DNA from 2 places in the Asaia bogorensis NBRC 16594 genome. Region 1 is predicted to be linked to the other one. Evidence: riboswitches for the same ligand, from Rfam matches in the RefSeq annotation. Region 1 holds a riboswitch; the other holds the start of a gene.
The links. Region 1 has a riboswitch for S-adenosylmethionine ahead of metZ (O-succinylhomoserine sulfhydrylase). Riboswitches for the same ligand answer to the same signal wherever they lie in the genome.
Positions count from the first base shown of each region.

Region 2: it holds a riboswitch for S-adenosylmethionine, as region 1 does, so the genes downstream of both, Asbog_RS00985 (threonine aldolase family protein) here and metZ (O-succinylhomoserine sulfhydrylase) in region 1, are expected to answer to the same signal.

Region 1 covers NZ_AP014690.1:2,164,991-2,172,865, reverse strand. The annotation lists gene Asbog_RS09720 (ligand-binding sensor domain-containing diguanylate cyclase) at 1-1,867, shown strand, start outside; gene apaG (Co2+/Mg2+ efflux protein ApaG) at 1,827-2,300, opposite strand; gene metZ (O-succinylhomoserine sulfhydrylase) at 2,337-3,524, opposite strand; SAM riboswitch at 3,592-3,671, opposite strand; tRNA gene Asbog_RS09705 (tRNA-Gly) at 3,776-3,849, shown strand; gene Asbog_RS09700 (hypothetical protein) at 3,876-4,439, opposite strand; gene Asbog_RS09695 (2OG-Fe dioxygenase family protein) at 4,499-5,257, opposite strand; gene Asbog_RS09690 (NAD(P)/FAD-dependent oxidoreductase) at 5,284-6,519, opposite strand; gene argJ (bifunctional glutamate N-acetyltransferase/amino-acid acetyltransferase ArgJ) at 6,882-7,875, opposite strand, start outside.
Region 2 covers NZ_AP014690.1:207,495-215,369, forward strand. The annotation lists gene Asbog_RS00965 (SDR family oxidoreductase) at 1-708, shown strand, start outside; gene Asbog_RS00970 (D-amino acid dehydrogenase) at 795-2,054, opposite strand; gene alr (alanine racemase) at 2,051-3,196, opposite strand; gene Asbog_RS00980 (NAD(P)/FAD-dependent oxidoreductase) at 3,255-4,277, opposite strand; SAM-I-IV-variant riboswitch at 4,487-4,598, shown strand; gene Asbog_RS00985 (threonine aldolase family protein) at 4,657-5,682, shown strand; gene Asbog_RS00990 (trimeric intracellular cation channel family protein) at 5,679-6,317, shown strand; gene tsaE (tRNA (adenosine(37)-N6)-threonylcarbamoyltransferase complex ATPase subunit type 1 TsaE) at 6,587-7,021, shown strand; gene Asbog_RS01000 (glycosyltransferase family 2 protein) at 7,258-7,875, shown strand, end outside.

The DNA of each region.
Region 1 (7,875 bases):
CGAGAGAACACTGCTTCTGACAGATCAGGGACTGTACCAGCTCGACCGGAATGAGCTCGGCGAACGCCTGAGGGAGGGAAATTTCTTCTTTGGGCTGTCTGATGGCGGGTCGGGATACTGGATGCCCGTGGACGATCGCGATCTGCTGCATTGTCTTTTCCAGTCGGGACACTTCGCGTGTGACCGGAAAATGCCAGTGCAGCGAATTCTTGGGCTGGCCCTGTCTTCCAGGGATCATACGCTCTGGATCGCATCCGATGACGGGATGCTGGCTATGCCCGGGGACGGTACGGCCCAGCCAAGCCTTGTTGAAGACGAGAATGGTCAGCCGCTCAGCAAGCCAGCGAGCGCCATAGCGCTCCGTGACGATGGCACCCCTTGGGCAATCATAGGTAATGCCCTTTACAGAAGGGGGGCGAACGGCCGATGGCAGCCGGTACTCACACATTGGGCCAACGGGCATGATTTTTCCCCGTTGACCATGGTTTTTTCGTCCCATGACGATCTCTGGGTCGGGGGCGTGCGTGCGCGCACTGGGCTCGTACATATCCATCTGGATGGCAACCGCATCGGTAGTACCCGTCAGATCGGGGTGGAGTGCACCGGCTCACAGATCATCTTCAGCCTGCTTTGGGACCACCACAGACGACTATGGGTTGGCACCGAAAACGGGCTTGCGGCTTACGATGGGCGGCAATGGATCAGGGTGACGCGGGATGATGGGTTGATTTCCGCAAATATCAATCAGCAGGGTCTGACTGAAGATCCTGACGGGTCCATCTGGATCACCACGACGAGAGGCGTCTCACACCTCCTGCATCCGGAGCATCTTTTCGAACCAACGGACCTCAAGCCTGTCTTTATCGAGGCACGTCTTGGTGAGGGCGTATTGCCGGAACACGCCATCCCTTTCACCCGCGACCCGTTGATCGTGACGCTCGGGACGCTCAATACTGCGCTCGCCTCGACGACCTATTTTCGTTATCGCCTCGAGGGGGTCGATCAGGACTGGGTCACCACAACCACGGGTGACATACGTTACAATTTCGTTCCACCCGGTCATTCAAGGCTGATCGTTCAGGCAATCAATGACAGCCGAAATATCATCTCCCGTCCCATCGTTCTTGAAATCAGGATGGAGCGGCCCTGGTGGATGGCTTGGCCACTCATTGCCCTTTACGTCGTCTCTGTCGTGGTTCTGCCCTACACGCTCAATCGGGTTCGCTTTCGCTATCTTCTCAAGAGACAAAAGCGCCTCGAAGCGCTCGTCGATGAACGAACCGGGGAGATGCGTGCGGCGCAGGCAGCCCTTGAACAGCAGGCTCGCCAGGACGGGCTGACACGACTGATGAATCGCCGCACGGCCGAAGCCAGTGTGCTGCGACTGCTCGAACGCAAGGGACGGCCCGATTATGAAGGATCTCATCGCTCGGTAACGCTTGCCCTTTTCGACGTGGATTATTTTAAATCGATCAACGACACCTTCGGCCATATGATCGGCGATGAAATCCTGGCGGAAATCGGCGCACGTCTGTTGCGAGACAAGCTGCCAGAGGAAATCATTGGTCGCTATGGCGGTGAGGAATTCCTGATCGTCATACAGGGGGATTTTGCCTCCACGCATCGTCGCGTAGAGCTGTTACTGGCCGCCTTGAGTGACCATCCTTTCGAGACAAAGGTTGGTGCTCTGACAATCGGGTGCAGTGCCGGCCTTGCGCGCAGTGTGCCGGAGATCGAGTCACCTCGAGAGGTATGGATGGAAGCCCTCGAAAGGGCTGATCAGGCGCTTTATCGTGCGAAGCTGGAAGGCCGCGGGCGTCTTGTCGTCAGTGAACAAGACCAAGACGATGAGGGCTATCCAGGCTGAAAGCCGGGATGGTGACCTCGAAGCGCTCACCGGTGGCCGGCACGATCATGTGGTACATTCCGCGCATGAAGCCACACGCTGTGGGTAGGGCCACGCCGGATGTATATTCGAAGACTTCCTGTGCGATGAGAATGGGCTGCTCGCCAATCACGCCATCGCCATGAATATGGTCGGTCTTGCCGCGCCCGTCTGTGATTTCCCAGAATCTGGTCAGGAGCTGGATCGTCTCGTTACCGCCATTCTCGATCCGGATATGGTAGGCCCAGGCAAAATGGTGGTCTTCCGGCTGGGATTGGTCCTCAAGCCAGAAAGTGCGCACAGAGACCGTCACCCCCTGGGTTGTGGCCTCGTAGCGAGGCGCAGCTTCCATGGCTTCGGCAAGGCTCGCTTCAGGGTCGGCCACGAGGCGGGGAGGGGCAGGCTTTTGCGACATGCCCGCCTTGTAGGCCGATGAAGCGCCGGAAAGCAATCAGCCTTTGAGCGCAGCAAGCCCTCGCTGAAGATCTGCAATCAGGTCGCTGGCGTCTTCCAGCCCCACCGAGAGACGGATGGCGCCATCCGTAATCCCGAGTTTGGCACGCTCGGCTGCATCGACCTTGGAATGAGTCGTCGTAGCGGGGTGGGTGGCGAGAGACCGGGCATCGCCTAGATTGTTGGAGATCGCAATCAGCCTGAACGCATTGAGGAAGCGGAACGCTGCCTCACGGCCGCCTTCAACTTCAAAAGCGACCAGTGAGCCACCATTGAGCATTTGCTTTTCAACCAGGACGCGCTGTGGATGAGAGGCAAGGCCCGGATAGGCAACACGGGCAATACCCGGCTGGTTCTCAAGGAATTTTGCCACTTCGCTGGCATTGTGAGCCATGGCGTTAACCCGCAGCGGGAGTGTTTCGAGCCCCTTGAGCAGCACCCACGCATTGAACGGGGAGAGGGCGTTGCCTGTATTGCGGGTAAAGGGCTGGAGAACTTCCTCAATCCACTGCTTGCGGCCCAGAACAGCGCCACCAAGAACGCGGCCCTGCCCATCGATATGCTTCGTGCAGGAATACAGAACCACGTCAGCCCCGAGGGCCAGAGGCTTCTGCCCGACCGGTGAGGCAAACACGTTATCGACCATCAGCAACGCGCCTGCCTTGTGGGCGAGGTCGGCAATGCGTTCGATGTCCAGCACGTCGAGCATCGGGTTCGAGGGGCTTTCGATCAGCACGGCACCGGTTGGCTGTGAAAGCGCTGCCTCCCACCCGGCCCAGTCATCACCATCGACGAGAAAAGTCTCGATGCCGTAGCGCGGCAGCAGATTGGTCACGATCCAGTAGCACGAGCCGAACAGGGCGCGGGACGCAACCACACGGTCGCCCTGTTTCAGATGGGACAGCAGGGCGGATGAGACCGCCCCCATGCCACTGGCTGTCACGATGCAGGCCTCGGCTCCTTCCAGCAGGGCAAGGCGTGACTGAAGGGCATCGGTCGTGGGATTACCGAAGCGGGAATACTGGTAATGGGTGACGTCGCCGGTGAATGTGGCGGCTGCCTGCTCGGCGCTGTCATAGACAAACCCCGAGGTGAGGAAGATGGCTTCGCTGGTTTCGCCATGTTCGGTACGGCTGACATCCTCATGCAACAGACGTGTCGAGGGGCCGAAATTATTTTGAGTCATGGGACGGAAACGCTCCAAAATGCACCGTAATCCTTGGGGTGCGATTCTGGCCGTGGAAAACCTGGAGCCAAACTGGTTCCGGGCCTCTTTAGCGCTGTTGTTTAGCCTCGCCGCAATCCGGCCGTTCAAATCGCGAGGGTTCTGCCGCGTGCGGCACCACGGTTGCGACTATGCGCAAAGGCTGTGTCGGTCGTCAACTGGCAGTGGGATGATTGCATCGCGCAGGCGACTGGGATAGAAGGGGCACCGTTGCGGGTGTAGTTCAATGGTAGAACGGCAGCTTCCCAAGCTGCATACGAGGGTTCGATTCCCTTCACCCGCTCCAAGTTCCCGAAAAATTCGGTGCTGAGACTACCCGCGAAGAAGCTTTTTCTTCGGGGTCTCCTCACCCTTGTCCTTGCTGTCTTTGTTCGCCTTTTGCGGTGCCGGCGCCGTGACGGGCGCACCGTCCTGATAGGCTGTTCCATTCCAGGTCCAGCGATCGTTCTTGTCGATCAGCAGATCATGCATGCCGTTGTGACGGCTCGACAAGACAGATATGGCCCCGCTTACCGAGTCGAGCACAAGCTTCCAGCCACCCTTGTGACGCAGATAGACCGAAGTGGAACAGCCCGCCGAACCGCAAAGGCGGGCGGATTGCAGTTGCACGAAAAGTGCCATATCGCCCCGGTCTGTCGAGAGCGGGGCCGAGGCAACCAGAACGACAGGCTGATCATCATGTTTGGCGGCATCGGCCAGATCGCCCGCGCTCAGTTGACGGGCCTCCTGATCGAGATTGGTACCAGGCTGCGCCGTGAGAATGACTGGACGCGGCCCATTGCCTGATGGGGCCGACTTCTGATGCGTCCGGGCCAGGGCAGGTGCTGCCATAAGGCCTGTGATGGCAATACCCGCCAATACCACACGAAAACGCATCGGATTGTCTTTCATTTTGCCCGCACGAATCGCAGGGGCCGTTCTTTCACGCCGGTTTATTACGCATGTCTGAGCGTAACGACCAGTACATCGCGATAGGCCGGGCGGGCGGGGTCGATTGGCTCGACGGGGGTGACCCCGTGGTACACACGATGGTCATCGACCAGAGCCGTGTCGAGGGGGGACTCGAGCGTGAACGAACCGACTTCCTGACGATGATCGTCGTGGATCGTCGTAACGCCGGAGGCGACATTTTCGCGACTGACCATCAGAACGAAAACCCAGTCCACACCATCACGATGCATCCCCTCCGGCGTGGGGCGGCCCTGGCTGCCAGCCTGAGCCTCGATACGGAACTGATGCACTTCCGCATGCCAGCTATCGGGTTGGGTCGAGGCCGGCGTCATACGCAATGCCAGAAGATGGGCGGCATTGAGAATGGAAAGCATGACCGGATGCGAGGCGATGGCGTCCTCGATCGGGCCAAACCAGCGCTCGATCCCACCATTGAGCAGATTGTAATCGCGGCTCTGATAGTGGGGCTGATGACGCTTGCGGTCGATACGCCCACCTGCCAAGGCATAGGTGGCGTAACGCCGTTTGCGATAGCGCCCGCCATCCGCCATGTACCGGTCGAGCCCCAGCCGGTTCCAGCTTTCGGCAAAGCGCTCCCAGTCCTCGAAACCGAAAGACTTGAGGAAGGAGCGCATGTCGGGCCCACGCTCGAAGGCAAAGCCACGCGCCTGCAGCGTGGCGACCATATCATCAAGGCGTTGTGCCTCGGCGGGGGGGAGGGGCTGTGACCGTTGCAGGGGCATGAATTGAGACTACCGTTGATCGGGTGTTATTGGTCCAGACGTGGGCGGGTCGGGTTCAGATGAGCCTTGAGGAAGGCAGCCGTTCCGCGGGCCAGCCCCATGACGCCAATCTGATGCTGACGGAAGATCAGATCATGAAGCCATCTCGGGGCGAGGCCACGCAGGAAGCCGCCACCGAAACTCGTCGAGGCACCAACCATGCCCCACCCGTTATAGTCTCCCAGAGACACGACCGCACCACGGTCGCGGTAAACAAATGTCGAGGGCTCGCGTCCCTGAGCGATGACCGGTATGGCGCGGCCAAGATAGATGCCCTGCTGGCGCGCAACCTGGGCTGTGGCGGGAAGCGGTGCGTCGTTGATACGCGCGCAGTCGCCCAGGGCAAAAATCGACGTATCGCTCGTGGACTGCATGTGATGGTTCACGACAAGCTGGCCGCCACGGGCGATTTCCAGCCCCTCGAACAGTTCGGTTGCAGCACTGGCGCGCACACCGGCAGCCCATACACGCAGCGAGGCCGGGATGACGCGCCCGTCCTTGAGGTGAAACCCTTCCTCATCCACTGAAGTCACCATGGCCTCGGTCAGAACGGACACGCCCAGAGCCTCGAGCTGCTTGCGCGCATCGTTCGAAACGCGCTCGGGGAAGGCGGGGAGAATACGCTTGCCCGTCTCGATCAGGGAGAGGCGCAGCACGTTGCGTCTTGCATCCTTGCCATAACCGGGAGCGAGATCGATGGCGCTGCACAATTCGGCGGCGAGCTGCGTGCCGGTTGCGCCACCGCCGACAATACCGACTTCAAGCTTGCGGTTGCTAGCCGCTGCATCACGGAAAGCTGCCCGGAATTTCTCATGGAACGAGCTTGCATCCGGCAGTGAATCGATAAAGGTGCAATTGGCCATAACGCCCGTAATGCCGAAATCATTCGAGCGCGAGCCAAGTGAGACCACCAGCATGTCGTAGGGTACGATCTCGTCATTCGCGAGGCGTATCTCGTGCTTCTCTCGATCAACGCTGCTCAGCGAACTCTGGATGAAGCGGAAGCCGAAACGGCGGCTGGCCTCCACAAAGGTCGTACAATCCCGCGTTTCCTCACCCGTACCCGCTGCAAATTCGTGCAGCATGGGTTTCCAGTAATGGACGGCGCCCTTGTCGATCAGCGTGGTTTCGATGTTGCGATGGCGGCCGCGACCGAGGGTCATCGCTGTTTCCATCCCGGCAACACCGCCGCCGATGATGACCACGCGAAATCCATTAGCCATGAAGTTTCCTCCGCAGTGTCGTCCGGGCAGGAATTACGACACTGATATGATTGCTCTTGTTGTGAGCGCGTCTCGCTCTCAACTCATAATGTGGGAGCAATCAACGCGGTCGTCCAGACGCGAGATGCGTCGCAGCGATCAAAAAAGGACGACTACGGTACTAAATCAGAAAAGGATGAGGCGCAATGCCGCACGAAGGCACAGAGAACGGACGCAGACGCTGTTGAAGAGAAGTCTGCCCGCTGGATTCGGGAAAGGGAGGGGAGCGCCTAAGCGCTCGGGCTCCAGCGGTCACGCAGAAGAGGATCGCTAGAGCGAAGGCCGCCATGCTGGGCCCGGTTGGCGGGCCCAGCGGTCGTGGTTCAGCTCCGGTAGGAGCCGTTGATGTCGATATAACCGTGGGTAAGATCACAGCTCCAGATCTGTGCGTGGCCATTGGCCAGCCCGAGATCAATCTGGATATCGATGTCCTGACCCTTCATATGGGCCACCACGGGGGTTTCATCATAGCCTTCGACAACCGTTCCCTGTCGGGCGATCCAGACATTGCCGATGGCGACCGAGAGCGTATCGCGATTGGCTGGCTCACCGCTCTTGCCAACAGCCATGACGACGCGGCCCCAGTTCGCGTCCTCACCGGCAATAGCCGTCTTGACCAGCGGGGAGTTGCCAACGGCGAGCGCGATCTTCTTGGCCGATTCGTCCGAGACGGCGCCGCTGACACGCACCGTGAACATCTTCGTTGCCCCTTCACCGTCACGAACGACCATCAGGGCCAGTTCGAGCAGCAGAGAATCGAGGGCTTCACGAAAAGCCGCCAGTGCTGGATCGGTCAGGGACGTGATCTCGTCATGGCCGGCCTGCGCCGTGGCGAAAACCAGCACCATGTCGGACGTTGATGTGTCGGAATCGACCGTAATGGCATTGAAGCTGCGTTCTGTGCCCTCGCGCAGGAGCGATTGCAGCACATCATGGGAAATCGCGGCATCGGTCACCACAAAGCCCAGCATGGTGGCCATGTCGGGTGCGATCATGCCGCTGCCTTTGGCAATGCCCTGCAGGGTGACGGTCTTGCCCCCGATCTCGACCTGCCTCGTGGCAGCCTTGGGGAAGGTGTCGGTGGTCATGATGGCGCGGGCGGCGTCTTCCCAGCCTTCGGGCGAAAGCGCCTCATAGAGCTGAGGCATCGCATCACTGATGCGCTCGGCGTCGAGTGGCTCGCCAATGACGCCGGTCGAAGCAAGAAATACCTCTGTTGCTGGACAATGCACGACACGCGCAGCGGCGGCCGCCGAGATTTGCGTGGCGATCACGCCCGCGCGGCCGGTAAAGACATTGGCATTGCCCGAATTCACC
Region 2 (7,875 bases), 1.2 Mb from region 1:
GGGACCCTGCGCGACGCCGGCTATGACGTGGCAACCCAGGTGATCGATGTCTGCTCGCCAGAAAGCGTTCACACACTTGCCCAGATGGCTGCTGCAATGGGGCCGGTCATGCAGGTGATCAATACGGCTGGCGTTTCGCCCAATATGGCCCCACCCGCCAAGGTGCTTGAAGTCGACCTTTACGGTGCTGCACTGGTATTTGAGGCCTTTGGCGAGGTGATTGCCTCTGGTGGATCAGGCCTGATCGTTGCCAGCATGGCAGGGCATATGCCCCATCCACTTTCCCCGTCGGACGAGACGCAACTGGCGCTGACCCCTGCGGCCGCGCTGCTTGAGCTGCCCTGCCTGCAACCTGATGTCATCACTGACAGTATGATGGCTTATATCGTTGCCAAGCGCGCAAACAGTCTGAGGGTGCAGGCCGAGGCGGTGAGATGGGGCACACGCGGTGCGCGGGTGAACGCCATAAGCCCAGGGATTGTGGTCACCCCGCTTGCCACGCATGAACTGGCTTCCGCATCGGGTGACGCCTATCGCGCCATGGTCGAGGCCTCACCGGCGAAACGTATGTCACCCCCTGATGAGATCGCAATCGCAGCTCATTTTTTGCTTGGGCAGGATGCCGGTTTCATTACGGGGGGTGATCTGCTGATCGATGGCGGTGTTATCGCGGCCATGCGTGCGGGGCAACTATCTGCACCGGGCTGAGCATTGGTGTTTCCGCCAGGCCCGGCAGGAAGGCATTCGAGGGGGAGGATCCCCCTCTCATACTTAGGCCAAAGCCTTGTGTGGCTTCAGGACGTGTAGCGGTCCAGCGACAGATCCAGCGAAGGGATATCGGTACGCTTGCCGCTGATGCGGTCGGCGAGGATGCGGCCCGAGCCGCAGGCCATGGTCCAGCCAAGCGTGCCGTGGCCCGTGTTCAGCCACAGATTGCTGTAGCGCCCGGACGGACCAATGACGGGTGTGCCATCCGGCGTGCAGGGGCGCAGCCCGGTCCAGTAGCGGGCACGGCTCAGATCGGCACCGCCGAACATGTCGTTGAACGACAGTTCGAGCGTTTCGCGACGGTCCTGACTCAGCTTGAGGCGCCACCCCGTCAGCTCCGCCGTACCACCAATGCGAATACGATCGCCAAGGCGCGTCATGGCAACCTTGTAGGTCTCGTCATTGACCGTGGAGGTCGGGACACGGCTCTCATCGGTGATCGGGGCTGTCAGCGAGTAGCCCTTGACCGGATAGACCGGCAGATCGAGTTCGATGGGCTTGAGCAGGCGGGGCGAGTAGCTGCCCAGTGCCAGCACATAGGCATCGGCTGTCAGGCGGCCCGCACTGGTGCGGATACCATAGATGGCGTCGCTCGCCGCTTCGATGGCCTCGATTTCGGTGCGGAAGCGGAAGCTCACGCCCTTCTCCGCCGCCATGGCGGCAAGGCGCTGTGTGAAGAGATAGGCATCTCCGGATTCGTCACCGGGCAGACGCAGGCCACCCTTGAGAATCTGACGCGCGCCGGCGAGGCCGGGCTCGTATTTCAGCACATCGTCCATGCCCAGCAATTCGTGGGCAACGCCGCTTTCCTCAAGCAGGCGCATGTCCTCATGGGCATGTTCGATCTGCTTGTCGGTGCGGAAAAGCTGGATCAGGCCTTTCTGTCCATCGTCATAGGTAATGCCGGTGCTGCGGCGCAGTTCGGCCTGACAGTCACGGCTGTATTCCGCAATGCGCAGCATACGGCTCTTGTTGATGTCGTAGGCATGATGCGTACAGTTGGTCAGAAGCTGCGTCATGAAGCGCAGCATCGGCATGTTGACGGCAGCAGCACGCACAACCAGCGGCGCGTGCTTTTCGAGCATCCAGCGCATGGCCTTGAGGGGCAGGCCCGGCATGGCCCAAGGCGTGGAATAGCCGGGGGAGACCTGACCGGCATTGGCGAAAGAGGTTTCGAGCCCGACGCCCGGCTGGCGGTCGATGACCTCGACCTCATGACCCTGCTCGGCAAGATACCAGGCTGTGGTGACGCCGATGACACCGGCGCCCATGACGATGATCTTCATTGTGAACTCTCGATATATTCACGATGGAAGCGCTTCCCGAGTCCGGTCAGCAACTCATATCCGATCGTATCCAGTGCCGCGGCCAGTTCGTCCAGCGGACGATGGGGGCCAATCAGCTCGAAACCGGTGCCGGGGGGCAGGAGTTTGTCTCCCAGCGCGGTCAGATCCAGCGCCATGCAGTCCATCGAAATCCGCCCCACGATGGGCAACAGGATATCAGGGCTGTCAGGCAGAACGGCGCTGGCAAGGCCACCGCCGCGTCTGTGGAAACCATCGGCATAGCCGACGGAAAGGGTTGCGATGCGCGTGGGCTTTGTCGCGATGAAACGCGCGCTGTAGCCTACTGCCACATCCGGGGCGATCCAGCGATCCTGCACCATGCCGGCCAGCAGGGTGACAACCGGATGCATGGGATTGGCGCGATCCGGGGTCGGGTTGCCGCCATAGAGGGCATAACCGGGCCGGACCAGATCATGATGGAAGGCTTCCCCCAGAAAGATACCGCTCGACGCTGCAAGACTGGCAGGCAGGGCCGGGAGCTTGCGGCGCAGGGCCTCGAATTGCAGGCGCTGTCCCTCATTGCGCGGCGAATGGTGTTCATCCGCGCAGGCCAGATGGCTCATGATGTAATCAATGGCCAGATCGGCAAGGGTGTTTTCGGCAATAAGCGTATCGATATCGGCTTCGGACAGACCGAAGCGCGACATGCCGCTGTCGAGCTGAAGCAGACAGGGGGAGCGCACGCCCGTATCGCGGCATAGCGCGGCCCAGCGGCGGACATGGTCGAGGCTGTTCAGAACCGGGGTGAGGCCTTTGTCCTGCAAAAGCGCCTCGCTGCCGGGAGCCGGGCCATTGAGGATACAGATGGCAGCATCGGCCGCCAGAACGGGGCGTAGCTCCAGCCCCTCCTGAACGGTGGCAACAAAGAACCGGCGGCATCCGGCGCGATAGAGGGCTGGGGCGACACGCGTCACACCCAGCCCGTAGGCATCCGCCTTCACCGCGGCCCCGACGGCGACATCGGGTCCCACACGGGATTTCAGCAGTTGGTAATTCTGCTTGATGGCGTCGAGGTCGATACGAAGCCATCCACCGGCACGTCTGACTGCGTCGGTTTGCGCCTCGTCTGGCTGGGTTGTCATCAGGGTTCGCGTCTTTCGATCATTTCGGGATCATACTAAACCGGGGCCCTGTCACGGCTCAAGACCCTGACGGCACACCCTTACTTGTGGAATATTCAAAGTGAAGGGCCTGATCGGGGTGGACGATAGGGTGAATGGCATGGGCTGCCATGGCTCCCTCGCTGAACCCCTGCAGGATCAGCTTCAGCTTGCCGGGATAGGTGGCGATGTCACCAATGGCAAAAACGCCGGGCAGGCTGGTTTCCATGCTGGAGGGCGTGACGGGAATCGTGCTGCGCACGGTATCGATATTCCAGGTGGCAATCGGGCCGAGATCGGTCGAGAGACCATAGAAAGGCAGCAGCGTATCGGCTTCGATACGACGGGTCTGGCCCTCGAGATCGATCACATCGACCGCGGTAAGGGCGCCATTCTCGCCCTGCAATGCGTGAAGCTGATAGGGCACGACTTTTTCGATACGCCCTTCAGCCACACGGGCTTCGATCTGGGAGAGGGTTTCGGGCGCACCACGGAAGCGGTCGCGGCGATGAAGCAGGTAGATCTTTTCCGCAATGTCGGAAAGCGACAGCGCCCAGTCGAGGGCGGAATCGCCACCGCCTGCCACCACAATGCGCTTGCCTGCAAAATCGGCGCGCTTGCGCACGTAATACTGAACAGCGCCACTCGCCTCATAGGCATCGAGACCATCGAGCGGCGGGCGATTCGGGCCGAACGCACCCGCTCCTGCCGCGATGATCACGGCGCGCGCCGTCACCACATTGTTCCTGTCTGTCTCGAGCGTGAAGGCGCCGCGCTGGCCCGACAGCTTTTCCACGCGCTGGCCCAGAAGGCGGGGTACATCGAAGGGGGCGATCTGGGCATCGAGCGCGGCAATCAGGGCACCGCCTTCAATCGAGGGGTGCGCCGGAATGTCATAGATCGGCTTTTCAGGATACAGCGCCGCGCATTGGCCACCAATCTCGCTCAACGCGTCAATCAGCACGCAGGAAAGTTTGAGCATGCTGCACTCGAACGCGGCAAAAAGCGCGGTCGGCCCTGCACCGATAATGGCCACATCGATGTCGAGAGGGGTCTGGCCCATGTCAGCTGTCATCCATATCTGTCCGGCCTGCTGGCCCGGTCATGCTTCGCAACGAGGCTGAAAGAAACCACATTCTTTCCTGCGATGCACCCCCCTCACATGGCTTCTGTGCCTGTTGGGTCGTGTCACTCTGTTTTCAGGCGGTTGTCGGCTGATAGACGTCCGGAGAGGCTTACCCTTGCCGTGGCGCTGGGGCTTTGATACGAGAGACCCAGCATCAAGAGCCGGTATCGTTTCACCGGCGCCAACCTGCTCCCGGGCAAGGTGGTATCTCCGGGCAACCGGAGAGATGTGGCCGCTCCGGCAATCTCGGGACACGCCACACCCTCCTTGCCGCAAGCCCATACTGCTTTTTCAGAAGCGCAAGGATTTCCAGCCTGTGGCCCAGCAATTTGCCAGTGACAATTATGCCGGTATCTGCCCCGAAGTATGGGACATCATGCATCAGGCCAATAAAGGCTCCGTTCCGGCCTATGGCGATGATGAATGGACCAGCCGCGCCGCTGACAGCTTTCGTGCGCTGTTCGAGACGCGCTGCGAGGTGTTCTTTGCCTTCAACGGCACGGCAGCCAATTCACTCGCGCTGGCGGCGCTCTGCCAGTCCTATAACAGTGTGATCTGCTCGTCTTTCGCCCATGTCGAAACCGATGAGTGTGGAGCCCCCGAGTTCTTCTCCAATGGCTCCAAGCTGCTGGTGGCGCGGACCGATCATGCCAAGCTTTTCCCCGAGGATATCCGGGCGCTGGCAACCTGTCGCAGCGATATCCATTACCCCAAGCCCAAGGTGGTGACGATCACCCAGCCAACCGAGACGGGCGAGGTCTATTCCCTGGCCGAGATAAGCGCCATTTCAGAAACCTGTCGCGAGCTCGGGCTGCGTCTGCATATGGATGGCGCACGCTTTGCCAATGCCTGTGCGGCACTGGGCTGCACCCCTGCCGAAATGACATGGCAGGCGGGTGTGGATGTATTGTGTTTCGGGGGCACCAAGAACGGCATGGGGGTAGGCGAGGCGATTCTGTTTTTCGACTCAGCCCTTGCCGAAGGCTTTGACTATCGCTGCAAGCAGGCCGGGCAATTGGCCTCGAAAATGCGCTTCATTTCCGCGCCCTGGATCGGTCTGCTTGAAAGCGGGGCCTGGCTGCGCAACGGCGCACATGGCAATAGCTGCGCCCGTGCCCTGGCCTCGCGTATCGAGGCGCTTCCGGGCTTGTCGCTCATGTTTCCCGTGCAGGCCAATGCAGTGTTCCTCAAGGCGCCGGAGGCCGTGCTGGAGGGGCTGCGCGAGCGGGGCTGGCGTTTTTACACCTTCATCGGTGGGGGGGCGCGTTTCATGTTTGCATGGGATGCCGATCCGGCCCGCGTGACGCAGCTGGCCGATGATATTGAGGCCCTTGCCGCGTGAGCCCAGCGACACTTGCTTCCATCCATGCGTTATCAGCCTCCACCCTGTCGGATCTCGATATGGCAGGAACGGCGGTCTTTGCGATCTCCGGTGCGCTCGTGGCAGCCAAGGCACGGCAGAACATCGTGACCTTTGCCTTTTTTGCGGCCATGACAGGGGTTGGTGGCGGGACGTTGCGTGACCTGCTGATTGGCGCTCCGGTGTTCTGGATGCATGCGACAGCGCCTCTGGCTGTGTGTCTGGGCATCGCCTTGCTGGTCTGGTTCACGCCGCATCGCTACTGGCACGAACGGGCGATCGACTGGTTCGATGGGCTGGGGCTGGCATCCTATGCCGTTTACGGCGCAGCCAAGGCCATTGCCTACGGTATCCCCTGGCTACCTGCCGCCATCATGGGCGTGGTGACAGCCTGTATGGGCGGCATCATACGCGATGTTCTGGCCGGCCTCCCCTCGATCGTGATCCGTCCGGAATTATACGTCACCGCCGCCGCGCTGGCTGCCGGACTTTATGTTGGCCTGACCGGGATGGGTGTGCAGCCTATCCTGGCTGGCGCGGTCGCGGTCGTTCTGGGCTTTGCCCTGCGTGGTCATGCGATCCTGCACAAGGTTGATCTGCCTGCTTACCGACGATAGGGGGCTGTAAGGCCTTTTCCTCGAGTTCGGCGCGAAAGAGGCCCTGTCAAGGAAAGGCCTGCGCCTTGAGGAGAGATTTTTCTGGAGCTGACCGTAGTACTCCACAATGCTTGACGATGACACGTGAAACGAGACCGTTTGGTTATTCACGGTGCTTCGGTCCTCGCCACGACAAACAACACTGATCTCCGTGAGCGGGTAAGCCGGCCGTCGCGGCCTGATATGCTTTCCCCTACCCATCACACCTATGCGGTTCTAGACTGATCTCCATGAATGTCCTGTCTCTGCCCAATCAGCCCGCCACCGAAGCCTTTGCTGTCCGTCTGGCAGAGTTGTCGAGACCGGGGGATGTGATTGCGCTGCGTGGAGAGATGGGTATGGGCAAGAGTGTCTTTGCCCGGGCGTTCCTGCGTGCGCTGGCGAGTGATCCTTCGCTCGAAGTACCGAGCCCGACATTCTCTCTGGTGCAGATCTATGAGTTGCCCAAGGCCACCGTGGCGCATTTCGACCTCTGGCGGCTGGACGGACCTGACGCCCTGTTCGAACTGGGATGGGACGAGGTTCAGCAAGGAATCATGCTGGTGGAGTGGCCCGAGCGCGCGGGTGAGGAGCTTCCTTCGCATGCCCTGCATCTGACGCTGCTGCCGGGGACGGGGGAAACGGAGAGGATGGCGCAGGTCACGGGATGGGATGACCGGCTGTGACAATGGTGACGTCTCGTGCGTGACTATGAGCGTCGTATCGACGTCTCACAGGCCATGATTCTCGTCGCTACCGTCAGGTTTTGGATATGAGTCCTGAGCCTAGAGCTACGCTCTGCACGTGGTGATAGTGCTCAGCTGAATGGAAAGCTAACCCCCTTGCATCTAAAGGCAATCTTTTGCACTGTGCATTAATCCGTGATAATGACTCACCTAAACCGAAACACTCGAGGAATAACGTGGTTCAATTATTGTCTCTCGTTGTCCCTTTTTACAACGAGTCGAGTATGGTATCAGTATTCTTTGATATGATCACTCCCGTGCTCGACTCTGTCGAACGTACAGCATGGGAGATTATTTGTATTGATGACGGAAGTCAGGATGAGACACTGCCTAAGCTTATAGCTGCAGCATCCCGCGATAGCCGTATTAAGGTGATCGAATTTTCACGCAATTTTGGGAAAGAGGCAGCTTTGACAGCCGGAATCGATCTGGCAAAGGGCGATGCCGTAATCCCGATTGATGCAGATTTACAAGATCCACCTGAGTTGATTATCCGGATGGTGAAAGCTTGGAGGGAAGGTTCTGAAGTCGTCCTCGCTCGACGCGTAGATCGTTCCAGCGACGGTTTTTTAAAGAGAAAGACAGCAGCCTGGTTCTACCAAGCACATAATAAACTTTCGAAGACGAAACTACCAGAAAATGTTGGCGATTTCCGGTTGATGGACCGAATAGTCGTTAATGCACTGAAACAGTTGCCGGAACGACAAAGATTCATGAAGGGGCTCTTCTCCTGGATTGGCTTCAAGACGATTACTATCGACTATGCTCGCGCAGAACGTGCAGCGGGTAAGACT